Regions from separate parts of the Arthrobacter sp. QXT-31 genome, predicted to be linked through region 1. Evidence: riboswitches for the same ligand, from Rfam matches in the RefSeq annotation. Region 1 holds a riboswitch; each other region holds the start of a gene.
The links. Region 1 has a riboswitch for S-adenosylmethionine ahead of BWQ92_RS11820 (DUF1737 domain-containing protein). Riboswitches for the same ligand answer to the same signal wherever they lie in the genome.
Positions count from the first base shown of each region.

Region 2: it holds a riboswitch for S-adenosylmethionine, as region 1 does, so the genes downstream of both, BWQ92_RS03300 (bifunctional o-acetylhomoserine/o-acetylserine sulfhydrylase) here and BWQ92_RS11820 (DUF1737 domain-containing protein) in region 1, are expected to answer to the same signal.
Region 3: it holds a riboswitch for S-adenosylmethionine, as region 1 does, so the genes downstream of both, BWQ92_RS18245 (aminotransferase class V-fold PLP-dependent enzyme) here and BWQ92_RS11820 (DUF1737 domain-containing protein) in region 1, are expected to answer to the same signal.

Region 1 covers NZ_CP019304.1:2,620,905-2,627,614, forward strand. The annotation lists gene BWQ92_RS11795 (AMP-binding protein) at 1-1,250, opposite strand, end outside; gene BWQ92_RS11800 (DUF1905 domain-containing protein) at 1,326-1,628, shown strand; gene BWQ92_RS11805 (YegP family protein) at 1,682-2,074, opposite strand; gene BWQ92_RS11810 (O-succinylhomoserine sulfhydrylase) at 2,365-3,573, opposite strand; gene BWQ92_RS11815 (rhodanese-like domain-containing protein) at 3,575-3,985, opposite strand; gene BWQ92_RS11820 (DUF1737 domain-containing protein) at 3,982-4,290, opposite strand; SAM riboswitch class IV at 4,304-4,418, opposite strand; gene BWQ92_RS11825 (NtaA/DmoA family FMN-dependent monooxygenase) at 4,639-5,934, shown strand; gene BWQ92_RS11830 (aromatic amino acid ammonia-lyase) at 5,939-6,710, shown strand, end outside.
Region 2 covers NZ_CP019304.1:699,942-706,651, reverse strand. The annotation lists gene BWQ92_RS03330 (NAD(P)/FAD-dependent oxidoreductase) at 1-516, shown strand, start outside; gene BWQ92_RS03325 (amidohydrolase family protein) at 528-1,751, shown strand; gene BWQ92_RS03320 (DeoR/GlpR family DNA-binding transcription regulator) at 1,876-2,664, shown strand; gene BWQ92_RS03315 (histidine phosphatase family protein) at 2,717-3,397, opposite strand; gene BWQ92_RS03310 (CPBP family intramembrane glutamic endopeptidase) at 3,523-4,302, shown strand; gene BWQ92_RS03305 (VOC family protein) at 4,430-5,068, opposite strand; SAM riboswitch class IV at 5,197-5,313, shown strand; gene BWQ92_RS03300 (bifunctional o-acetylhomoserine/o-acetylserine sulfhydrylase) at 5,357-6,673, shown strand.
Region 3 covers NZ_CP019304.1:4,012,647-4,019,356, forward strand. The annotation lists gene BWQ92_RS18235 (metal-dependent transcriptional regulator) at 1-196, opposite strand, end outside; gene BWQ92_RS18240 (class I SAM-dependent methyltransferase) at 207-986, opposite strand; gene BWQ92_RS18245 (aminotransferase class V-fold PLP-dependent enzyme) at 1,088-2,494, opposite strand; SAM riboswitch class IV at 2,530-2,643, opposite strand; gene hisN (histidinol-phosphatase) at 2,816-3,628, opposite strand; gene rsgA (ribosome small subunit-dependent GTPase A) at 3,694-4,809, opposite strand; gene aroA (3-phosphoshikimate 1-carboxyvinyltransferase) at 4,793-6,184, opposite strand; gene BWQ92_RS18265 (DoxX family protein) at 6,206-6,710, opposite strand, start outside.

The DNA of each region.
Region 1 (6,710 bases):
GCCAGCAGTTGCGTGTCGTGGCTGCCCTCGACCGCCACGACGAGCCCCTGGTCGGTGCCCGCACTGGCCGCCGCAACGCCGAGGTCGGCCAGGATGCGCTCCACCTGGCCCAGGTCCACGCGGAGCCCGACGATTTTGACGAACCGGCTGCGCCGCCCCACCACTTCGTAGACGCCTGCCGGATGCAGCCTGGCCAGGTCGCCGGTGCGGAGTTCGTGGACCGTGCGTCCGGCGCCCAGATCCTCCGGGGTTTCCGCGTAGCCGAGCATCACGTTGGGCCCGGTGTAGACGAGTTCGCCGTGCTCCAGGCCGGAGACCGGCTCGATCCGGAATGCGCCGCCCGGCACCGGGACGCCGATGGCGCCGGGGTGCTCGGCAGCCAGCCCGGGAGGAAGATAGGCCATCCGGGCCGTGGCCTCGGTCTGGCCGTACATCACGAACAGTTCCCAGCCCTTCCGGCGGCCGAGTTCGGCATAGCTCCGCACACGGTCCGGGGCCAGCCGGCCTCCGGCCTGCGTGACATACCGCAGTGAGGGCAGGTCCATTCCGTCAAAGCCCACACGTTCCAGCAGTTCAAAGGTGTAGGGCACGGCTGCGAACGCCGTGGCCTCGCGGGCACGGAAAAGCTCCCAGAAGCAGGGGTCAACAACGGAAAGGTCGGTGAGCACCAGGCCCGCGCCCCGCAGCAGGTGGCTGTTGATCACAGACAGGCCGTAGCAGTAGGACATCGGCAGGGTGGTTGCCGCGCGGTCTGCCGGGCCGATGTTCAGGTACTCGGCAATCGACTCCGCGTTGGCCTGCAGATTGTTGGCGGACAGCCGCACCAGCTTGGGCGAGCCGGTGGACCCGGAAGTGCTGAGCAGAAGCGCCAGGTCCGGATGGAGCTCGTGCCTGCTGCCGGCCCGGCGCTCCTCGAACAGGATCTCTCCGTTGGCGGATCGCAGCACGACGTCGGGGTCGTACACGGCCACCAGGGATTCCAGTGCCGCCGGCTTGTCCTCCGGAAGCAGGATCAGCGGGTGGCCGGCAACCAGGGCGGCGAGGTAGGCCACCAGGGAGTCGACGTCGTTCGCGGCAGCCAGTGCCACCAGGCGGCGCTGGGTGCCCAGGCGCAGGGCGAGGGCATCAACCCTGTCGGCCAGTCCCCGGTAGGTGAGGGTGAAGTTTTCTGAAAGAATTGCGGGCCTGTCCCCGTGGCCTGCGAGATCGGCGGCGAAGGGCACCCGCGCGAAATCAAGCTGCGTGGTCACCGGAAGAGGATAGTAGTTAAGGCTTACCTAAGTAAAACCATTCCCTGGCCTGTTACGGCATGCCATACTCGCTCCGTGAGCGAGTCTTACGAGTTCAGAGCCCCTTTATGGTTGTATCCGGGCGAATCCGCCTGGCATTTCATTACGTTGCCCGTGGATATTGCGGACGAAATCCGTGAGGAGTCCGCGGGGTTCCGCAGGGGGTTCGGCTCTGTGAAGGTGACGGCAGACATTGCGGGCCACCAGTGGCAGACCTCGATCTTTCCGGACACCGGCAGCGGTTCGTACCTGCTGCCGGTCAAGCGGGCTGTGCGGGCTGCTGCCCGCATCGCCGCGGGCGACGACGTCGACGTCCGGCTGGTCGTCATCACCACCTGAGCCGCGGCCGCCAGGAACAGTCCCGCCAGGAACAGGTCCCCAAGAGCAGGCGGCTAGGCAGCCCCGGTCCAGCGGGCCGGGACTGCGGGGGCTGACGGCCTCCAGTGCGCCGCGCTGCTGGTGCCCGAGGCCTCGGCCGGGGTGCGCTTCTTGCCGAATCCCTGCCGGCCGTGGCCGGAGCGGGCTGGAAGAGTCTGGGCCGAGAGAGTCTGGGCCGGCACCGGCGCGGGAACTGCCGCGGAGGCTTCCTGAACCTCCGGTGCTGCCGGCGAGAGGTCCGTGACGAGCCCCGTCCCGGCGCATTCGCGGACGTCGGCGATGCCTGCGGCAGCCGCGCGCTTGTCCGCGAAAGGTGCGGAGATGGCCAGTACGGTTCCATTGGGAGCCATCAGCCGGAACCGGTACTGGGAGTCGGCGTCAACAAAAACTTCAAATACTCCGGCCATGACGTTCCTTCCGGTCAGGGAGGCTGTGCGCAGCGTCGTCGCGGCCACGGCCCCGAACGCATCGCTGCGTCTGTCCTTGGATGGGGTGAACCGACAGGGGTTTGATCGGCTCATCGGTGTTATTAGAGTCTGCCCAGTGCGTATGGAGCCTACAAGACCGTCCATGTAAACCCTGGGTAAACCCTGCTGGTCCACCCACTAAACCGCCCCGGGGCTCCGTTCTCAAGGACGCCCGAAACGATGGGACGTGCAGCGCAACGCGCGTTCACAGCCCGCCATTGGAAGTAACGTCAGATCTGTTTGAGCGCCTGCTCCAGGTCCGCGATGAGGTCGTCCGCGTCCTCCAGTCCGACGGACAGCCGCACCACGCCATCGCTGAGCCCGATCGCGGCGCGTCCGTCCGGCCCCATGGCCCGGTGCGTCGTGGTGGCGGGATGGGTGATGAGGGACTTGGCGTCGCCCAGGTTGTTGGAGATGTCGATGATCTTCAGGGCGTCCAGCAGCGCAAAGGCGGCTTCCTTGCCCGACTGGCCGGCCGTCGTCGCAAGTTCCAGCGTGAGGACGGTGCCGCCGGCCTTCATCTGCCTGGCCGCCAGGTCGTACTGCGGGTGCGACTTGAGCAGCGGGTACTTGACCCAGTTCACGGCAGGCTGGGTTTCCAGCCATTCGGCGAGGCGCAGCGCTGTGGCGGAGGAGTGGTTCACGCGCAGGGACATGGTTTCCAGGCCCTTGGTGAGGACCCAGGCGTTGAATGCGGAGAGCGCCGGGCCCGTGTGGCGCATGAGCTGCTTGACCGGGCCGTCGATGAATTCCCTGGTGCCCAGGATCGCTCCGCCCATCACGCGGCCCTGGCCGTCGATGTGCTTGGTGCCGGAGTAGACGATCACGTCCGCGCCGAGGTCTCCGCAGCGCTGCAGCAGCGGGGTGGCGAAGACGTTGTCCGCCACCACCTTGGCGCCGGCGGCGTGGGCGAGTTCGCTGACAGCCGCGATGTCCACGATTTCCTGCATCGGGTTGGACGGGGATTCGAAGAAGACGGCCGTGGTGGGCACCGAGAGGGCTTCGCGCCACTGCTCGATGTCCGGGCCGTCCACGAACACCGTCTCCACGCCCCAGCGCGGCAGGATTTCGTTGAGGATCACGAAGCAGGAACCGAACAGCGAGCGGGCTGCGACCACGCGGTCCCCGGCGCCCAGCAGGGCACCCAGCGCGGTGAAAACGGCGGACATGCCGGACGCCGTCGCAAAGCACGCCTCGGTGCCTTCGAGGAGGCGGAGCCGCTCCTGGAAGGTGGCCACGGACGGGTTGCCGTAGCGCGAGTAGACAAAGCGCTCGTCTTCGCCGGTGAAGGCGCGCTCGGCGGCGGCGGCGGACTCGTAGACGAATCCGGAGTTCAGGAAGACAGGCTCGGTGGTCTCCTGGAAATTGGTGCGGTCAAGCCCGCCGCGGACGGCCTGGGTATCGGGGCTCCAGCCGGCGGCGTCGTGGTTAAAGGTCAATTTAGTTCTTTCCCAGGTTCGTCGGCAGGCCGCGGTTCTTCCAGCCGTTCACGGTGCGCTCACCGTAGCGGTCGGGCTCGCCCTCGAAGCCTTCGAGGACGTTGTAGGCCGTAAAACCGGCCTGCGTTGCGGCGGTGGCGGCAGCGATGGAGCGCTGGCCGGAGCGGCACAGGAAGAGCAGCTCCACCCGGGTGTCCTCGGGGGCCTGCTGCTTCAGCTGCTCGACGAAGTCGGGGTTGGGAATGCCGCCGGGAAAGGTCCACTGGATGAAGAGGGGATCATTTTCCGTGGCGTTGGTGTCCGGAATGCCGATGTGCGCCCATTCGCCCTCGGTGCGCACATCCACCAGGATGGCGCCCTCCTCAAGCTTGGCCCACGCGTCCTGCGGAGTGATGTCTCCGGCGTAGCTCATGCGTGGCCCTCGTAAACTTCCGCGCTCAGGTCCTCGTCGGAGTCCAGCTGGTCCACGGCGGTGGCGACGGCGGCGTCTGCGGTGGCGATCGCTGCCGGCAGGATGAGGGCCTGGGCCACGATGACGGTGGTGCCGTTGAAGGTGGCGGCAGGGCTGCCGTGCAGCACGTATCCCTCGGCCAGGGCTGCCGAGATACGCTCGCAGAACGCCCGGTCATCCGGCCCCGTGACGAGGCGGTAGGACAGTTTTTCCTCAGGTTTATCCTGCTGGGACGACAGCGTTGCAACGGCGGGGGCGTCTGACACGACGGATCTCCTTTTCTCACGCTTGCAGCTCGAAGGGGTCGATATGCCGAGTATTCACCTGAGGCACCCCGCCGTGGAAGGAGGGTTGCCGACCGGCCAGTCAGGGCTTAATGCCGGTACTCATTACTCCCGAAAAAAGTAACACTGACGACGGCGGCGCGCACCGCCGCCGTCGTCATCTTCCGTAACGGACCCCGCGACTTTCCCTGATCCATGGGACTGCCCGGGTTGCTCGCGTTGCCGTTACAAAGCCCGCGGCCGGGAGGATAATGACGGGAGATGACCCGCCGTAACGCCGGATGAAACCAGGCCGCAGTGAATGATCCGACCGCGAATACAGTGACTCCCATGCTGCACTTTGGATGGTTTGTGGGCCATGGCTTCGGGGTCCAGGGCTGGGGGACACCCGGCTACGGAATCGGCTACGACTGGAAGAAACCGGCCCCCTACCAGCACGCGGTCCGCGAGTTTGAGCGGGCCGGGCTGGACCTGTTCATCATCGAGGACTCGCTAACCGTCCCCGACACCTACGGCGGCAGCGCGGAGGTCTCACTGGCGCAGGCGTCCTTTGCGCCCAAACACGATCCGCTGGCGCTGGTGCCGTACCTGCTGTCCGCCACGGAACACCTGGGCATCGTGCCCACCATCAGCGCGTCCTTCTATCCGCCCTTCACCGCGGCCCGGCTGCTGGCCACGCTGCAGCACTTCTCCAACGGCCAGCTTGGCTGGAACGTGGTGACCTCCGGCAGCGACCTTGCCGCGCAGAACTACGGACTGGACCAGCAGATCGAGCACGACCTCCGCTACGAGAAGGCCGAGGAGTTCGTGGACGTCGTCCGCAAGCTCTGGCGCAGCTGGGAACCGGACGCCATCGTGGAGGACGCCCGGGCGGGCATCTTCGCGGACCACACCAAAGTCCGGCCCATCCACCACGACGGGGAGTTCTTCAAAGTCCGGGGACCGCTGAACACCGCACCGCTGCCGGAGGAACCCGTGCTGGTGCAGGCCGGGGCCTCCCCGCGGGGCAAGGCCTTCGCCGGTGCGAACGCGGACGTGGCCATTGCCCTGGCCCGCGGTGTGGACGGCATGAAGGCGTACCGGGACTCCATCCGTGCCGAGGCCGCCGCGGCCGGCCGGAACCCCGACGACGTCAAGGTGCTGTTCGTCCTGAAACCCACCGTGACCGGATCCCGGGCCGAAGCGGAGGAACTGCGTGCCGCGCGCCGGGAGCTCACGCAGCGGGACATCGACAGCCAGCTCAACTCCATCTCCTACCTCTCCGTCATCGACTTCAAGCAGTTCGACCTCGACGCACCCCTCCCGGAACTGAGCACCAACAGCAACCAGGGAACGCTGGAGCACTTCTCCAAGGCGGCACCGCCGGGTTCCACGCTGCGGCAGATCCTGCAGGCCCGCAGCGGCGGTGCAGGCGACAGCATCATCGGAACGGCCGATGAGATCGCCGACTACCTCGAGGAAACCGGCACCGCAGTGGGCGGCGACGGGTTCCTCTTCTCCGGCTTCGTGGACCCGGCCACCATCCACGGAGTGCTGGACAGGCTGGCGCCCGTGCTGCGCCGGCGGGGACTGCTGCGGACGAGCTACGGCGACGGCGGCTTGCGCCGGAACCTGCTGGACTTTTAGCGCCATGGCAATGGCCGGGGAAAGCAACGGACTGGCGCCGGGCATCAGCCGCGGCACGTTCCTGATCGGGACGGCCCACATCCGGGCCGGCGACCTGGCCGCCGCAGCGGCCGATCCGAGCGTGGAGGTGGTCCTCAGCGCCGAAGCCCTGGAGCTCGTGGGGCTGTCCCGTGAGGTGGTGCAGGCGGCCATCGATTCCGGCCACCGGGTCTACGGCCTCAACACGCTGCTCGGCTCCGGCCGGGACACGGCCGTGGAGCAGGACTCCATCCTCGACTACCAGCTCCAGGTGATCCGCTACCACCACAGCGGCGTGGGCGGACTGCTGGACCGTGATGAAGTCCGCGCCCTCATCCTGGCCAGGCTCATCGGATTCACCCGGGGAGGCTCGGGCGTGCGCCCGGAAACCGCCCGTTTCTACGCCGAATTGCTGAACAGGGGTGTGGTGCCGGCGGTTCCGCGCGACGGGTCCGTCGGCTCATCGGACCTCACGCAGCTCGCGGCGGTTGCCGCCGTCGCCATCGGGGAAGGACAGGCACTGGGTCCCGACGGCGGCCTGCTCGACGGCGGGCAGGCACTCGCCGCCGCCGGGCTGGAACCGCTGGTCCTGGCGCCGGGGGAGGCCCTGGCGCTGGTCAGCGCCAACTCCTATTCCATCGGTGCGGGCGCGCTGGAGCTGCGCCGCATCCGCTGGCTCGCCGATCTGGCGGACACTGCGCTGGCGCTGTCGCTGGAGGCCACTGCAAGGTACGACGGCGGCGGGAACCTCAGTCCCT
Region 2 (6,710 bases), 1.9 Mb from region 1:
CTGAGCGGCGTCGAGAAGATCGGCCTGCAGCCGTACCGCCGCACGGCGGCGGTGGCCGCCGTCGACCATCCGCTGCCGGAAGGCACCCCCATGGTGGCCGCCGCGGACGACTCCTTCTACTTCCGCCGGGAAGGCAGCGATGTGCTGGTCTCGCCCTCGGAGCACGTGGCCAGCGCTGCGGAGGACGCACGTCCCCGTCCCGGGGACGTGGAGCGGCTCATCGCCCGGCTCAATACGCTGACGACGCTGGGGATCGGCGCCGTCCGCACCGCCTGGACCGGGCTGCGCACCGAAGCGGCCGACGGCGTCCCGGTAGTGGGGTTCGACGCCGAGGCGCGCGGGTTCTTCTGGCTCGCCGGCCAGGGCGGCTACGGGTTCCAGACGTCCTCCGGCATCGCGGAACTGGCCGCGGCCCTGATCCTTGCAGGACCCGAGGCGCGACCCGAGGCCGGTGGCAGTCCGGTATCCCGGACGGCGGATGCCCTGGCCGCGACACGCTGGTCCATCCGGCGCTGAAGAATGGATCCATGAGCACCCTGATCACCAACATTGCCGAACTGATGACCCAGGACGCGGAGCACCGTGTCCTCAAGGACGCGGCAGCGGTGATCGAAGGGGAACGCATCTCCTGGATCGGCCCGGCAGCCTCAGCTCCCGCGGCCGACGATGCCGTGGACGCCGGCGGCCGTGCCGTGCTGCCCGGCTGGGTGGACTCCCACACGCACCTGATTTTTGCCGGGGACCGGACGGCGGAATTCGAGGCGCGGATGGCGGGGGAGGAGTACAGCGCGGGCGGCATCGCCGTCACGACGAACGCCACCCGGAACACCAGCGACTATGACCTCACAAGGCTGGCCCAGGGCCGTGTCGCCGAAGCCGTGTCCCAGGGCACCACGTACCTGGAGACGAAAACCGGGTACGGCCTGGATGTGGAGCAGGAGGCCAGGAGCGCCTGGATCGCCTCCACGGTGGCGGACGAGGTCACGTACCTGGGGGCCCACCTGGTGCCGGCCGGCATTGACGCGGACGAATACACCAGGCTCGCCTGCGGCCCCATGCTGGAGGCCGCCCGCCCATATGTCCGCTGGGCCGACGTGTTCTGCGAACGGGGCGCCTTTTCCGAGGAGCAGTCCCGCGCCGTGCTGCAGGCCAGCCGCGAGGCCGGGCTGGGGCTGCGGGTGCACGGCAACCAGCTGGGGCACGGCCCTGGTGTCAGCCTCGCGGTGGAGTTCGGCGCAGCCAGCGTTGACCACGTGAACTATCTCTCGGAGCAGGACATCGCCAGCCTCGCCGCCGGCTGGTCCGGCTGGGATGCCGCTGGAACGGGCAGCCGAGGAACAGACAGCCGCGGAACAGTGGCCACCTGCCTGCCGGCCTGCGACCTCTCCACGCGGCAGCCCTTGGCCCCCGGACGGCAGCTGCTTGATGCTGGCGTGCCCATCGCACTGGCATCCAACTGCAATCCCGGCACGTCCTACACGAGTTCCATGTCCTTTTGCGTCACCACCGCAGTCCTACAAATGGGCCTGAGCGTGCATGAGGCCGTGCGGGCGGCGACGTACGGCGGTGCCTTGGCGCTGCGGCGCGAGTCCGGAAACGACGCCGACGGCGAACGCGCGGTGGGCTCGATCGCCGTCGGACACCGCGCGGACCTGCACGTCCTCAACGCCCCCTCCGCCACGCACCTCGCCTACCGGCCCGGCATGCCGCTCACCCACGCCGTTTGGCGCGCGGGGGTGCGGGCACGGTAGTGTCGGGCGGGGCCGTTTACAGCAGCCACCCTCCGCACCGTAGTGACGGAAGCTGATCATAAGAGGTCTGCTACAATCAAAAAACGTCATTTCTTGTGACGGTTTTGATTTTGAAAGGCCACGCATGACCCGCACCGACCGACTGACGGCCATCCTTGATCTCCTTGCCGAAGCCGGCCAAGTGGAAGTTGAGGAGATTGTCACGCGGCTCGGCGTCTCGCCAGCTACGGCCCGGCGCGACCTGGACAGCCTGGCCAAGCGGCGGCTGCTGACGCGGACCCGCGGCGGCGCCACCACGGGCGCTCTGGCCTATGACCTTCCCGGCAGGTACAACCGGGACGACCACGCCGTGGCCAAGCAGGAGATCGCCCTCGCCGCCTCGGCGCTCATCGCCCCGGGCATGGTCATCGGGCTGTGTGGCGGCACCACGAGCACCGCCCTCGCGCAGATCCTGGCCACCCGCGAAGATCTCAACTCGCCGTCGAACCAGCCCACGCTCACGGTGGTGACCAACGCCATCAACATCGCCTCGCAGCTTGCCGTCCGGCCCAACATCAAAGTGATGGTCACCGGGGGCATCCTCAACACCCGGTCGTATGAACTCGTGGGCCCGTACACGGACATCATCATGCAGAAGGTGGTGCTGGACATCGCCTTCATCGGGGTCAACGGCGTCGATGCCGAGGTGGGGCCCACAAACACTGGCGAGGCCGAGGCCACGGTGAACGCCCTGCTCGCCAGCCGGGCCAGTGTCTCATACGTGATCGCGGACTCCTCGAAAGTGGGCCGCCGGGCGTTCGCCACCATGGACGGCTACGATTTCACCCGGCTCATCACCGACGCCGGCATCTCCGCGGCGGACAAGGCTGCGTTCGAGGCGCGCGGCACCGAAGTGATCGTCGCCGGCGCCTAAACCGGCGGCCGCCGGAAACCGGTGCCTAATCGGGCGCCCGGAATAGAAGGCGTCAGAAGATCACAGGAGGCGCGTCCAGCACCGTCTCGTCCACCCTCCGGTCCACCCACTGCGTGAACGGCGTATCGAGTTCATACTTGCCCTCACCGTTGCGCACCAGCATGCGGATCTCGGCGTTCTCCGGGTTGTTCAGCGACTCGAAGTACTCCACGGACCAGTGGAACCAGCGCATGCAGAACAGCCGCATCGTCAACCCGTGCGTGACCAGCAGGCTGTTGGGGGAGTAGTCCGGCTTGGACCAGTGCCGGTACAGGGTTTCCATGAAGGAGGAGATCCGGTCGTAGACGTCCGAGCCGGATTCGCCTTCCCGGAAGCGGTAAAAGAAGTGGCCGTAGGCGTTGCGGAGCTCCTTCTGGTCCTCGATGTCGCCGGAGATCTGGAAGTTGGCCCAGTCCTGTTCGCGCAGCCGCGGTTCCTCGATCACCCGTTCCGTCAGGGAGCCCAGGTCCAGTGCCTCCAGGGTCTGGTACGCGCGCAGGTACGGTGAAACGTAGACGCTCACCTTCCGGCCGTCGAGCTCGCGCCGGACGCGCTCCCCGGCGGCCTTCGCCTGCTCCAGCCCAAGTTCCGTCAGCGGTATCCGGTAGTCGGGCACCCTGTTGTAGATGGAGGTGTCCGCGTTGGCGGCCGACTGGCCGTGCCGGATCATGATGATTTTCCCGGGAGCGCTCATAGCTCCCCAGCATAGGGTCACTGGCCAGCTGGACCGGCCCCGACGGGCTGGTCGGGAATGCACGACGGCGGCAGGAACAGGCAGGCTGACAGGAAAGTACCAGCGGGTGCAGGCAAGATAGGAACATGTTGGTTCCTTCCCGCCGCCGGCTGCGGTTTGAAGTCTGGATTGTCCTTGGGCTGTCGCTGGGGCAATCAGCCGTCTACTCCGTGGTGCAGCTGCTGGACAAGATGACCCGGGCGCCGCTGGCGCAGGGGACTTCCACGCTCAACAGGTCACAGAGCACCCGCGAATACTTCGACCTGACCTATCAGCTGCTGGACATCATCTTCGCCCTGGTGCCGGTCCTGCTGGTCATCTACTTCCTGACCGACCAGCGCCAGTCCAACTCCGGACTAGGGCAGGACGGCGGCTCCGCCTTCCGGAAACTGGGCTTCAACTTTGCCAGGCCCGGCAAGGACCTGCTGCAGGGTCTCGGGCTGGCCGCCCTGATCGGCCTCCCGTCGCTGGGGCTTTATGCCGCCGGCCGCGCACTCGGCATCACGACGGCGATCATCCCGAGCGGCCTGGACGCTTACTGGTGGACGGTGCCCGTGCTGATTCTGTCTGCCCTGCGCCACGCGGTCGTGGAGGAAGTCATTGTGGTGGGCTACCTGCTGGACCGGTTCGGCAAGTTCGGCTGGTCCGTTCCCCTGGCGATCTTCGTTTCGTCGATGCTGCGCGGCACCTACCACCTGTACCAGGGGTTCGGGCCCTTCATCGGAAACGCCGTTATGGGCGTGGTGTTCGCGTGGGTCTACACGAAGACCCGCCGGGTGATGCCGCTTGTCATCGCGCACGCGCTGCTGGACATTGTCGCCTTCGTCGGGTTCAGCCTGTTCGGCAAGGCCGCCGGACTGGGCTAGGCCGGGCTGTATTAAAGGCCGGGCTGTATTAAAAGCCGGGCTGTATTAAAAAGTGATTCGGCCGCCATCGGCGGGTGACGTCGTTGGCACCCGCTGATGGCGGCCGAAGTGAAGGGCAGGAAGCGCGTCAGATGGTGACGGCGCCCGCTGCGGTTTCGAACGTGACGGAGAGGATTCCCGGCGTACCGTGCGGGGCCACCCAGTTCACGGCGACGTCTTCCAGCGGCCGTTCCACGGGCTCGCCTAGCCACTCGGTCACGCGCTCGGCGGAGCCCGCGATCGTGAGGGTGGACATCTTCACATTGCTGTCATAGGCGTTGGACGGGTGCAGTTCCGGATCGCCTTCCCACTTCAGCATGTACGGAACCTGGGGGTCCGCGATGAGCCCCAGGATGCCGATCTGCTTCCAGATAAGTTCCCGGCCGTCAGGAAACTTGCGGTTGCCGTTGACGGCGGAGCGGCCGAGGCGCTCCTCGAACGGGGCGAGGTCGTCAACTTCGACGCACCAGCCCATCCAGCCGCCGCCCGCTGCGGACCGGGCCCGGACGGCCTGGCCGAACGGTGCCTTGTCCGACGCCGGGTGGTCCAGGACCTCAACGACCTCAAGGTACTTGTGACCGGCCAGCGGGATGATCATGTTCCGGGTTCCAAACCGGGGGTGCACCCCGCCCTTAACGGCTTCGACGCCGAGGGCGGAGGAGATACGTTCGGTGGTGGCCGCGAGGCCATCGTGTTCACAGGCGTAAGAGACGTGATCCATGCGCATGCCCTCATCTTGGCACTTTGTGACGGGGCTCTCAGCTTAGGGTGCCCTAACATTGCGAAATGTCCAGCTTTTGACGAAATTCTTCACAAAGCTGTGCGCGACGAAGGGCTGTTCCTACACTGATCGCAGGTCATGAGCGCCAGCGAAAAAAGCCCCGGCTCGCTGGCCGGCAACCCTCCACCGCGGCGGGGTGCCCCGGGTGAAGACCTGGCTGCGCGGCGCCCGCCGGGCGGCAAGCGCGGGCCTGTGCCGGGACCAGCACACGCCCCTTCAGCGTCAGGAGCCTGCATGTCCAACGCATGGTCATTTGAAACGCGCCAGATCCACGCCGGCCAGGTGCCCGACGGCGCCACCGGCGCACGGTCCCTGCCCATTTACCAGACGACGTCGTTCGTCTTCCCCAGCGCCGACAGCGCAGCAGACCGTTTCGCGCTCGCCGAGATCGCCCCCATCTACACCCGGATCGGCAATCCGACCCAGGACGCCGTCGAGCAGCGGATCGCCAGCCTGGAGGGAGGGCTTGCGGCGCTGCTCCTGAGCTCCGGCCAGGCCGCCGAAACGTACGCCATCCTCAATATCGCCGAAGCCGGGGACCACGTGGTGGCCAGTCCCAGCCTTTACGGCGGCACCTACAACCTGCTGGCCCACACGCTGAAGAAGTTCGGCGTCTCCGTTACCTTCGTGGCGGACCCGGACGACCTGCAGCAGTGGCGCGATGCAGTCCAGCCGAACACCAAGCTCTTTTTCGCCGAAGTGGTATCCAACCCGCGGCAGGACGTCCTCGACATCGAGGGCGTCTCCCGGGCAGCACACGAAGCCGGCGTGCCGCTCATCGTGGACAACACCCTGTCCACCCCCTACCTCATCAGGCCGCTTGAATGGGGCGCGGACATCGTGGTGCACTCGGCCACCAAGTACCTGGGCGGACACGGGGCCGCCATTGCCGGTGTCATCGTGGATTCAGGAAAGTTCGACTTCGGCAAGGACCCGGAACGCTTCCCCGGCTTCAACACGCCGGACCCCACCTACAACGGCCTCGTCTATGCCCGCGACCTCGGCGCAGGCGGCGCCCTGGGTGCCAATCTGTCCTACATCCTGAAGGCGCGGGTCCAGCTGCTCCGCGACCTGGGCTCGGCGGTGTCCCCGTTCAATGCCTTCCTTATCGCGCAGGGCCTGGAAACACTGAGCCTGCGCGTGGAGCGCCACGTGGCCAACGCCGTGGCCGTGGCTGGCTGGCTTGAGGCCCGGGACGATGTGGAATCCGTCGCCTACGCCGGACTGCCGTCCAGCCCCTGGTATGAGCGCGGCCTGAAGTACGGGCCCAAAGGCACCGGCGCGGTGGTGGCCTTTACCGTGGCGGGCGGTGCCGAAGCCGGCAAGCGCTTCGTGGATGCCCTGGAACTGCACTCCCATGTGGCGAACATTGGCGACGTCCGCTCCCTCGTCATCCACCCGGCGTCGACGACGCACAGCCAGCTGACTCCGGAGCAGCAAAGCGTTGCCGGGGTTGCCCCCGGACTGGTCCGGCTGTCCGTGGGCCTGGAGCACATCGACGACATCCTTGCCGACCTCGATGCCGGATTCAGGGCCGCGAAAGGCGCCTGACGTCTCCGCCTGACCCTGTGGCTCCCGTCCCGTTTTC
Region 3 (6,710 bases), 1.4 Mb from region 1:
TGATGGCACTGTAGGGCTTGTGGAGGACCATGCCCTGGTCCTTGAGCTTGCGCACCATCTCGGAGACCGAGGAGTTGGCCACACCGAGGCGCTGTGCAAGCTGGGTGGAGGTGATGGGCTTGTCCTGCCATTCCGTGAAGGAATAGATGACCTTAACGTAGTCCTCGATCGAGGAGGAGGGCGTACTGGTCTTCACAGCTTCAAGCCTACCTGCTGCCACCACGGCGTTCCGCCCTGACCGCCCGCCAGATCTGGGTGAGGTAGGGGAGCTGCAGCAGCTCGCCGTCGGCATGGCCGAGGTGCTCGTGCAGGTACCAGGTCAGGTTTCCGGTCACCTTCGCGCGGGTGGCGTCGTTGGCCGCGAGGTAGTAGCTGCGGGACTTGGCCAGTTCGAGGATGTCGTCCGGGGTGACGGGATCCTCCCACCTGGTCAGGTGGCTTTCCAGGGAGGTGAATTCCGGGCCGATCCTGGGCCTGAAGTCCGGTTTGTGGACGTCCCCGGCGTGCATGATGCGCGACAGCCGGTGCACCCAGGGGACTGACGTGTCCAGCTGGTTCCAGATCAGGCCCACTACTCCGTGGGGCCTGAGGATGCGGGAAATCTCCGTGCTGGCCCGCAGCGGATCGCACCAGTGCCATGCCTGGGCAACGCTGACGACGTCGAACGCCGCCGAGGGCAGCCCGGTTTCCTCAGCGGTCCCCACCACGGCATGGACCGCGGGGCAGTCACGGCCCAGCTGCTCCAGCATGTCCCGGGAAGGGTCCACGGCGCTGACCTCGAGCCCGCGGTCCACCAGCAGCGCGGTGAATTTGCCCGTGCCTGCGCCGAGGTCAGCGGCGCTACGGGCCCCGGCCGGAATAAGCCAGTCGGCGGAGTCCTCCGGGTAGCCCGGACGGACGCGGTGGTAGTGCTCGCCGCCGTCCTGGAAGCTCTGTCCAAGCTCCTGCCGCCGGCCGTGATGAAGTTTGGGACCGCCCCGTGCCACGCACAGTCTCCTTATACCGACGTCGAAAATTACCTTTCGAATTTACCGTACGGGGAGCGGGAGGTGCTTAGTCCTGGGTGCGGGTTAGTCCTGGGTGCCGATCAGTCCTGGACACACGGTGCGGCGCCGGCGGTGCCGGGCGTGTTGGGTGCCCACTCGGGGTAGGTGCGGGTGTCGTTCGCCGGAACCCAGCGCCCGGCGTCCACCACGTAGTCCCAGCCGAGGCCCGAGCGGCGGAGCTCCTCGATGCCGGCGAGCAGCCGCTGTGCGTCCTCGAGCCGTGAACCCACGCCGAAGCTGGCGCGCAGGGACCCGGACGGCAGGCCGAGGCGCTTCAGCAGCGGGTGGGCGCAGAAGCGTCCGTCGCGCAGGCCCACGCCGTGTTCGGCCGACAGGTAGGCGGCGACCAGGCCGGCGTCGTAACCCTCTACCGAGAAGTTCACCACGCCGATGGCGTCGTCCGGGTCGCTGTCCGCGAAAATCTGGTGGACGGTGACGCCGTCGATCTGGCGCAGTCCCTCGACCAGGAAGGACCGGATGCCGGCTTCATGGGCGTGCCATTCCTGCGGATCAAGGGCGGCGATGACCTGGGTTGCCCGGGCCAGGGTGGCAGCGCCGAGGACGTTTGGTGAGCCGCCCTCGTGGCGGGCGGGGCCGGTGGCCCAGCTGACGCCGTCGAGCCGGGCCTCGCTCACGGCGCCGCCGCCGGCGAGGTGGGGGGTGCCGGCGTCGAGCCAGTCGGGACGGCCGATGAGGACGCCGGCCCCGAAGGGGGCGTAGAGCTTGTGGCCCGAGAAAGCGAGGTAGTCGACGTCGTCCGCGGCGATGTTGACGCGGCGGTGCGGCGCGAGCTGGGCTGCGTCCACCACGATGCGGGCGCCGTATTCATGGGCCAGCGCGGCGAGGCGGCGGATCGGGAGGATTTCGCCCGTGACGTTGGAGGCGCCGGTCACGGCGAGGAGGCTGATGTCGCCGTGCTCCAGTTCGGCACGCAGGCTGGCGATGGTGGCTTCAAGCGTTTCGGAGGCCACCACGCTGCGGTGCGGCACGCCCTGCCACGGCAGCAGGTTGGCGTGGTGCTCGATGTCCAGGTACAGCACCTCGCCCGTGTGGTGGTGGTCCTCCACGGGCAGGCAGCCGGCCAGCAGGTTGAGGGAGTCGGTGGTGTTCCGGGTGAAGATGACAGCGTCATCGGCGCGGCCCCCCACAAACTCGCGCACGATGTTCCGCGAGTTCTCGTACACGGAGGTGCTGATCTGCGAGGCGTAGCCGGCGCCGCGGTGCACGCTCGCGTAGAACGGCAGGATCTCGTTGAGGTACGCGGAGACGACCGACAGCGCAGGGGCGGAGGCGCCATAGTCGAGGTTTGCGTAGCGGACGTGGCCGCCCTGGATCAGCGGGGCCTGGATCTCGGCGCCGGTGACGGCGGCCAGGGGGCGGCGGGCGGCGGCGAACCGGCCGTCCAGCGCGAGGGCGTCGGGGGTGGAAGCAATGATGGCAGTCGTCATGGGACCTCACTGGGATAAGGACCCCGTGTGACGGGGATCCGCGCTTGCCGGGTCCGTTCCGGATCGGCCTGGTCGTCACCCGGGGCACCCCACCGCGAATGGAGGGTTGCCGGCCAGCTAACCGGGGTTTAGCGCTGGCACTCGTGACCTGTTACGAGATTAGGACATCGGCAGAGCCGATGAAAAAGCCGGTTGGAATGTTAAGCGGATTATTACGCGAACCGGATATCGGGCCTTCTGCCGAAGAAACGACGGCGGCCGCCCCCAAAAGCGGGCGGCCGCCGTCGTAATGTTCAGCGCCAGGGCGGTGGCCGGAGAAACCTAGAGCAGGTCGTCCAGCTGCGGGTTCAGCCGCTTCAGGACTTCCGAGTGCAGGATCGAGTTGGTCGCCAGGGCGTTGCCGCCGAACGGGCCGTCCGTGCCCTCGAGGGAGGTGAAACGGCCGCCGGCCTCCGTCACGATCGGCACCAGCGCCGCCATGTCGTACAGGTTCAGTTCCGGTTCGCAGGCGATGTCCACGGCCCCTTCGGCCACCATGCAGTAGGACCAGAAGTCGCCGAAGGCGCGGGTGCGCCACACATCCTCGGTCAGCTGGAGGAACTCTTCAAGGTTGCCGCGGTCTTTCCAGCCGCCGAGGCTGGAGTAGGAAAGCGAGGCGTCGGACAGGCTGGACACGTTGGACACCTTGAGCCGGGTGGCGGCCGCGAGGGATCGGCCCGAGTAGGCGCCGGCGCCTTTGGCCGCCCACCAGCGCTTGCCGAGCGCCGGGGCGCTGACAACGCCCACCACAGGTTCTCCCTCGTCGACGAGGGCAATCAGCGTGGCCCAGACCGGCACCCCGCGGACAAAGTTCTTGGTGCCGTCGATGGGGTCGATGATCCAGCGGCGGGAACCGTGGCCGGAACTTCCGAACTCCTCACCGAGGACGGCGTCACGGGGACGGGAGCGTGACAGTTGGCCGCGGATTGACTCCTCGGCGGCCTTGTCCGCATCGGTGACCGGCGTCAGATCTGGCTTCGTCTCGATCTGAAGGTCCAATGCCTTGAACCGGCTCATGGTCTGGTCGTCCACGGAATCGGCCAGCACATGGGCAAGACGCAGGTCATCGTTGTACGTTGAAGCGGGTTGGGTCATGGTTCCAAACTACCCTCAAAGGCCCGGCGCGGCGGGGAGGTAGCGGCCGGACAGCGCCGGGGCCGCTAGCCGACGCTGCCGAGTTCCTTGGTTTCCTGGGCCTCAGCGCGCGGGTCGGTGCCCAGCAGGCGGCGCAGGGACGCCAGCCGTGCTGCTCCCGAGGGGCCGGCGTGGCCGGCTTCCACCCACGCGTCCACGCCGCAGTTAACGGCGGTGGCGTCGTGTTTGCACCCGCGTTCGCAGGCCTCCGTGCCGGGCTCAAGGTCGGGGAAGGAATGCAGGATTCGGTCCGGATCGACGTGCGCCAGTCCGAAGGAGCGGATGCCCGGCGTGTCGATGATCCAGCTGCCCGCCGGGGCGTCGGCGAGCTTGAGGGCAAGGGCCGACGACGACGTGTGCCGTCCGCGGCCCGTCACCGCGTTCACGCCGCCGGTGGCCCGTTCGGCGCCCGTCAGCGCGTTGACCATGGTGGATTTTCCGACGCCGGAATGGCCCAGCATCACCGTCACCTTGCCGTCCAGATGGGCGCGGAGATCGGACACGGCGGCAACGTCGAGCCGGGCGGAGAGGCCGTCGTCGGACCGGGCGTCGATGCCGGACGCGTCGGCATCGGCAGTGCGGCTGATGATCACCGGAAAGTCGAGGTGCCGGTAGTTGCTCAGCAGCTCGGTCGGATCCTTGACGTCCGCTTTGGTGACGAGCAGCAGCGGCTCGATCCCGGCGTCGTAGGCTGCCACCAGCGCCCGGTCGATGAAGCCGGTGCGGGGTTCCGGGTTGGCGGCGGCCACAACCACCACCAGCTGGTCGGCGTTGGCAACGACGGCGCGTTCCACGGGATCGGTGTCGTCGGCGCTGCGGCGCAGCAGTGTCTTGCGGTCCTGGATTTTCACCAGCCGGGCCAGGGTGTCCGGCGCGCCGGACACGTCGCCCACGAGGGAGACGAAGTCTCCGGCCACCACGGGGGAGCGGCGCAGCTCCCGGGCGCGGGCAGCAATGACCGTCCGCTCGTGTCCCGAGTCCTCGCCGACGACGGCGGTGTAGCGGCCCCGGTCCACGGTGATGATCCGGCCGGTGACGGCATCCTCATGGCTTGGGCGGTCCTTCGTCCGGGGCCGGGAACCCTTTTTGTTCGGCCGGATCCGGACGTCGGATTCGTCCCAGGAATCAGTGCTGCGTGCCACCGGTGGTCCCCGCGGTATTGGTAACAGCACTGTTGGTCACACCGCTGCCCCGCTGGCCGAGCATGTCCGCCCACAGCTTGGGGAAATCGGGCATGGTCTTGGACGTCGTGGCAATGTCCTCCACCTCCACGCCCCTGACCGCCAGCCCGAGGATGGCTCCGGCGGTGGCCATCCGGTGGTCCGCATAGCTGTGGACGACGCCGGCATGCAGTTCCGCAGGCCGGATGATGAGTCCGTCGGCGGTTTCCTCTGCATCGCCGCCGAGCCGGTTGATCTCGGTGACGAGCGCGGCGAGCCTGTCCGTTTCATGTCCGCGAAGGTGGGCGATGCCGCTCAGCCGTGACGGGCCGGATGCCAGGGCGCAGAGCGCGGCGACTGTGGGCGCCAGTTCGCTGGTTTCGGCGAAGTCCGCACCCTTGATCTCGCTGCCGCCGGTCACCGTCAGGGTACCGTCGGCCAGGGTGACCGTGGCCCCCATATCGGTCAGGATGCTGCGCCACATGTCGCCGACCTGCGTGGTGTGCTCGGGCCAGTCCGGAATCCGGACAGTACCGCCGGTGGCCAGCGCGGCGGCCAGGAACGGGCCGGCGTTGGACAAGTCCTGCTCGATGCGCTGGTCGAACGCGCGGATCGGGCCGGGGCTGACAACCCAGTGGTTGGGCGTGGAGTCATCCACCGCCACGCCCGCGCCGCGCAGCACGGCGATGGTCATGTTGATATGGTCCAAACTCGGGACCGTGCTGCCTGAATGTTCAAGGTGCAGGCCGTCGGCGAACCGTGCACCGACCAGCAGCAGGGCGGAGACGAACTGCGAGGACGCACTGGCGTCGATGACGAGGTGCCCGCCGCGGACCTGGCCGGAGCCCTCGACACGGAAAGGCAGCGAGGCGGGCGTGCCGCCGTCGTCGCCCGTTACGGCTACTCCGAGCGCTGACAGCGCGTCTATGATGGTGCCCATCGGCCGTTCCCGGGCGTGGGGATCGCCGTCGAAAAGGGTGGCGCCAGAGCGCAGTGCCGCCAGAGGCGGTACGAACCGCATGACTGTCCCGGCCAGGCCGCAGTCGATGGCGACGTCCGCGCCGCCGGCGTTGGCCGGAATTGGCGTCACCTCGAGGTCCGGGCCAAAGGCGCCGTCGCCCGGGACTTCCCGGATGTCGGCGCCAAGCTGGCGCAGGGCGGCGATCATGAGCGCAGAGTCCCGGGAGTGCAGCGGTGCCCGGAGCCGGGACGGCCCGTCGGCCAGCGCGGCAAGCACCAGATACCTGTTGGTCAACGACTTGGAGCCCGGTACGCGGACTGTTGCGTCAACCGGCTGTTCCGCAAATGGCGCGGGCCAGTGCGGAGCAGCGCCGGAGTGTTCAGCGGACGCGCCCATGGGTGATGCTGCCATTCCTGCTTATGCCCCTACCGCTTGGTCGACGGCCCTGCGGACTGCCTTGTCGGCCCGGCGGACAGCCTTGTCCGCGCTGTGCAGTTTCTTGCCGGTGGTCTTGCGGGCGTCGGCGGCGAGGTGGGTCGCTGCCTTCCGGGCGTCGGCGGCGAGGTGCTCTGCACGCCAGGCCAGGCTGGGCTTGCCCGCTGTGTCCACCGAGGCCAGCATCACGCCGCCGGTGAGGGTGATGTTCTTGAGCAGCTGGTTCCGGCGCGCTTCGCGGCCTTCCTTGCTGCTGATGTCGGCGCTGCGCCATTCAACGAAGGCGTTCAGTGCCGAGATGACGGCCAGTACCGAGGCTGCCAGCCGTGCCGACTTGCCGAGGGCGAAGAGGACGCCGGCGCCCACCTGCGTGCCGCCGATGATCCGGGCAAGGACCCTCTCGTCAGTCTGGAACGGCAGGGCTTCAGCGGCACGGCGCAGGAGGGGCGACAGTTGCTGCGCGGTGTCGTCCGCATTCCTGAGCTTG